DNA from 2 places in the Lysinibacillus sp. NPDC093190 genome. Region 1 is predicted to be linked to the other one. Evidence: a T-box and tRNA genes for the amino acid it is inferred to sense, from the RefSeq annotation. Region 1 holds a T-box; the other holds one or more tRNA genes.
The links. The T-box of region 1 lies ahead of ileS (isoleucine--tRNA ligase). A T-box ahead of a tRNA ligase gene usually reads a tRNA of that ligase, here a tRNA-Ile.
Positions count from the first base shown of each region.

Region 2: it encodes a tRNA-Ile, which carries the amino acid that the T-box ahead of ileS (isoleucine--tRNA ligase) is inferred to sense. The anticodon was not compared.

Region 1 covers NZ_JBNNVG010000001.1:122,000-124,431, reverse strand. Annotated here, with positions in the region: gene ileS (isoleucine--tRNA ligase) at 1-1,535, opposite strand, end outside; T-box leader at 1,829-2,048, opposite strand; gene ACQKOF_RS00615 (DivIVA domain-containing protein) at 2,148-2,432, opposite strand, start outside.
Region 2 covers NZ_JBNNVG010000032.1:54,297-56,728, forward strand. Annotated here, with positions in the region: gene tnpA (IS200/IS605 family transposase) at 545-1,018, opposite strand; tRNA gene ACQKOF_RS20755 (tRNA-Glu) at 1,185-1,256, opposite strand; tRNA gene ACQKOF_RS20760 (tRNA-Asn) at 1,258-1,334, opposite strand; tRNA gene ACQKOF_RS20765 (tRNA-Ile) at 1,339-1,415, opposite strand; tRNA gene ACQKOF_RS20770 (tRNA-Gly) at 1,425-1,498, opposite strand; tRNA gene ACQKOF_RS20775 (tRNA-Phe) at 1,502-1,577, opposite strand; tRNA gene ACQKOF_RS20780 (tRNA-Ser) at 1,585-1,677, opposite strand; tRNA gene ACQKOF_RS20785 (tRNA-Ala) at 1,692-1,767, opposite strand; tRNA gene ACQKOF_RS20790 (tRNA-Pro) at 1,783-1,859, opposite strand; tRNA gene ACQKOF_RS20795 (tRNA-Arg) at 1,877-1,953, opposite strand; tRNA gene ACQKOF_RS20800 (tRNA-Lys) at 1,975-2,047, opposite strand; tRNA gene ACQKOF_RS20805 (tRNA-Gln) at 2,063-2,137, opposite strand; tRNA gene ACQKOF_RS20810 (tRNA-His) at 2,147-2,222, opposite strand; tRNA gene ACQKOF_RS20815 (tRNA-Trp) at 2,270-2,343, opposite strand; tRNA gene ACQKOF_RS20820 (tRNA-Tyr) at 2,348-2,431, opposite strand.

The DNA.
Region 1 (2,432 bases):
CTACCTGCATGTGTGAAGCCTTCAGGTAATAATTCTTTTGCTGTTTTTTGGAACCAAATATTTGACCCATGTTCACGGAATAATGCAGAGATATGAGCAATTGTTTCTGGTGTAATAATTGGTTCACCATTTTCAGCATAGAAAATTGGAATTGGCACACCCCATGCGCGCTGACGTGAAATTACCCAGTCTCCACGGTCACGAATCATATTATAAAGACGAGTTTCACCCCAAGCAGGTGTAAATGTCGTTGATTTTACTGCGTCTAGTAACTCATCACGGAATGCATCTATTGACGCAAACCATTGTGGTGTTGCACGATAAATAACTGGTTTTTTCGTACGCCAGTCATGTGGATAAGAGTGTGTAAAGAAGTTAAGCTTTTCTAATGCGCCTACTTCTTTTAATTTTTCTGTGATTAATTTGTTTGCATCATTGTAGAATACACCTTCAAAACCAGGTGCTTCATCTGTATAGCAGCCGCTATTATCAACAGGGCTAAGAATTGGTAGACCATACTGCTTACTAATATGATAGTCATCTTCCCCGTGTCCTGGTGCTGTATGAACACAGCCAGTTCCCGCTTCAGCAGTTACGTGCTCTCCAACCATCACAAGAGATTCACGGTCATAGAATGGATGCTGTGCAACAATTCGATCTAATGCTTCACCTTTAACTTCTTGAACAACTTCATACGATTCCCATTCAAGTTCGTTAGCAACTGTTTCTAATAATTCTTTTGCAACGATGAATTTTTTATCGGCAACTGCAACAACCACATAGATAAATTCAGGGTTTACAGAAATCCCTAAGTTTGCTGGAATTGTCCAAGGAGTTGTTGTCCAAATGATAATTTTAGTATCTGCTGGGACAACATCTTTAGCATCTTTAATCGCAAAGCTCACATAAATAGAAGGTGATTTAATATCTTTATATTCAATCTCTGCTTCTGCAAGTGCAGATTCAGATGATGGAGACCAGTAAACTGGTTTTAAACCTTTATAAATATAGCCTTTTTCAGCCATCTTTCCGAATACTTCAATTTGGCGTGCTTCAAATTCAGGTTTTAATGTAATATATGGATTTTCCCAATCACCACGAACACCTAAACGGCGGAATTGAGTACGTTGGTTGTCGATTTGCTCGTAAGCATACTCTTCACATAATTTACGGAATTCAGCAACAGACATTTCTTTGCGCTTTACACCTTTGTTCGTAAGTGCTTGCTCAATTGGTAAACCATGTGTATCCCAACCCGGAATATAGTTTACATGGTAGCCAGTCATAGAGCGATGACGAGTAATCATATCTTTCAGCACTTTATTTAAAGCATGGCCGATATGGATATCACCATTTGCATATGGAGGGCCATCGTGTAACACATACTCAGGGCGTCCTTCTGTACGCTCCATCTGTAATTTATTAATGTCCATTTCATTCCATTTTTCTTGCATCTTCGGTTCATTTGCCGGTAAGTTTCCACGCATTGGGAAATCTGTTTTTGGCATTAATAAAGTATCTTTATACTCAACCATTTTTTCAATTCCTCCTTTATTTTACAAACAAAGAACATATGCACTTAGGCGCACATTCACATAAGACAGTTATTAGGCTTATCACCATAACGTAGGGTTGCAACTGAGCGCTTTCCTGGGGGGCGTCCGATGAGACGCTAATCCCCGAGGAGTCACCACCCTCGAGTTCTAGTTATTAGCAAAATCAACACGTTTTAATAACGGAAGTAGTTCAATCATAGAATTTATCCATTTCACACGAATAGAAACGGAAGTCTTCCGCCATTTGAACATAAAAAAGCCTCTCAATCCCAAAAAGGGACGAGAAGCTTATACTCGCGGTACCACCCTAATTGTAGCACAAAAATGTACTACCACTTAAAGCACGTTAACGTTGTGCGTCACGAAATAACTTACTTCATTCAGTTATTTAGCTCCGAAGTGATGTTCATTGTTATTTGCTTGTTTGGGCTCACACTATCCCCAAATCGCTTAACTACGCCTAACAAATACTGTCTTCGTCTCTGCCTGTTTGCATATGTGTTCAAAATAATTACTATTACCATAGTATATGAAAATCAAACAATCACGTCAAGCTTCACTTATTGCGTTCCAATGTCTACATAATAGCGATTAAACTTGATCGGCTTCCTGTGCTTCTTCAACAGATGTTTGGATTTCAGTAAGGTCAATATCATATTGTAGCAAATGGTCCCAATCGTCTGCATTTAATAAATCCAGCTGTGCCTCTACAAGCATTTTAAAACGATTACGGAATACCTTTGATTGCTTTTTCAGCTCATCAATTTCAATTGTCACTTTTCGAGCCTTTGTTAAAGCCTCATTGATGATACGATCAGCATTTTTTTCTGCTTCCTTTACAATGAGTTTAGCCTCTTTTTGGGAATTTCTTCGCAC
Region 2 (2,432 bases), on a different contig from region 1:
GCGTCCAGATTCGGCTTTGTGCTTAGGCCTGCAGATGTTTTATGCACGAAAGCGTAGCGTCAGCAACAACGTATTTTGTCTGTGTAGCTGACGCTTCGCTTTCGCTACCAAAACACTTACTGAAAGAAGTTAAAACTAAAGTTATTTATGGATTAGGGTTCCTATTTTGAGTAGACATTATAAAAATTAGAGGAAGTTACAGAGGAAAAAACTATTGAGTATAGACTTGCTATTATAACGTTCTTTTATTTCGAAGTAGGTAATACACGAGACACTTTCAGTCACATTTGCAATTTTGTTTATCATTGTCACTACCTTCGCAGTATTTAGGAGCAGACGTTATTACATGTGCATTAGAAATAAAATTTCCTTAACGAATGGTGACCTTTGTTTGTCAGTTTAGTTGGCATAAATCAGAACCACCAGTATAACTGGTGGTTTGCTCTGCGCGTAAAACGCTGGGGGGACTGGCCCATGTCTAAAGACATTCTGAAAGGTCTGCCAACCGCACTCCGTTTCCACACAAACCGCTAAAGCGGCTTACTTATTTTTTCTTTCTCTTAATTTCTTCTCCTGTGAACGGGTCTATGAATTCTTTCTTTGTCATTTGATCTTGCAGGATATCTTCCTGTAATTGATTTTTTATATACTCCTGTATCTTTTTCTTATTCCGACCGACTGTATCCACATAGTATCCTCGACACCAGAATTGACGGTTACCATATTTATACTTTAAATTCGCATGTCGATCGAAAATCATTAAACTGCTCTTCCCTTTTAAATAGCCCATAAACGCAGATACACTTAATTTTGGTGGAATGCTTACCAACATATGAATATGATCTGGACATGCTGTTGCCTCTATGATTTCTACACCTTTTCTTTCACATAATTGGCGTAATATTCTTCCTACATCGACTTTAATTTGACCATAAATAATTTGTCTTCTATACTTTGGGGCAAACACGATGTGATACTTACAATTCCATGTTGTATGTGCTAAACTTTTATTATCCATTTTTGGAGGCTCCTTTCGTACGAAGTCGGTTAACCAGACCTGACTTGACTGTACGATTGGAGCTTTTTTGTTGTCCATAGCTAAAAGCTTTCCGGAACCCCCTGCACAGCAGGGGGTTTTCAAAGCATACAAAAAAGCATGTTGCACGAATGTGCAACATGCTTGATGACCCGTACGGGATTCGAACCCGTGTTACCGCCGTGAAAGGGCGGTGTCTTAACCACTTGACCAACGGGCCGTGGCTCCGAAGGCAGGACTCGAACCTGCGACAACCTGATTAACAGTCAGGTGCTACTACCAACTGAGCTACTTCGGAATAATGGTGGGCCTAAATGGACTCGAACCATCGACCTCACGCTTATCAGGCGTGCGCTCTAACCAGCTGAGCTATAGGCCCATTATTTTTTGGAGCGGGTGATGAGAATCGAACTCACGACATCAGCTTGGAAGGCTGAGGTTTTACCATTAAACTACACCCGCAGATGGTGGGTCAGGACGGAATCGAACCGCCGACACTTAGAGCTTCAATCTAATGCTCTACCAACTGAGCTACTGACCCGGAAAAATGGAGGAGGTAGAGGGATTCGAACCCCCGCGCGGTGTTACCCGCCTGTCGGTTTTCAAGACCGATCCCTTCAGCCAGACTTGGGTATACCTCCGGAAATTATATAAATGGTGGAGCCTAGCGGGATCGAACCGCTGACCTCCTGCGTGCAAGGCAGGCGCTCTCCCAGCTGAGCTAAGGCCCCAACAATCAGGAAAGATGGTCGGAATGACAGGATTCGAACCTACGACCCCTTGGTCCCAAACCAAGTGCTCTACCAAGCTGAGCTACATTCCGATACTATTAGGCTTTTTTGGCGCGCCCGACAGGAGTCGAACCCATAACCTTCTGATCCGTAGTCAGACGCTCTATCCAATTGAGCTACGGGCGCATAATTTTTATAAAAACATGATGAGCCATGAAGGACTCGAACCTTCGACCCTCTGATTAAAAGTCAGATGCTCTACCAACTGAGCTAATGGCTCATATTAAGAAATGAATGGCTGGGGTACTAGGATTCGAACCTAGGCATGACGGAATCAAAATCCGTTGCCTTACCGCTTGGCTATACCCCAATTATTAAATGGGGCGACTGATGGGAATCGAACCCACGAATGCCGGAACCACAATCCGGTGCGTTAACCACTTCGCCACAATCGCCACTATATGTAATCACAGCAGTGTTTGATAACGAGTACCTCGAAACCTGGCAGGGGCAGTAGGAATCGAACCCACACCAAAGGTTTTGGAGACCTCTATTCTACCGTTGAACTATGCCCCTAAAATGGTGGAGGGGGACGGATTCGAACCGCCGAACCCTAAGGAGCGGATTTACAGTCCGCCGCGTTTAGCCTCTTCGCTACCCCTCCA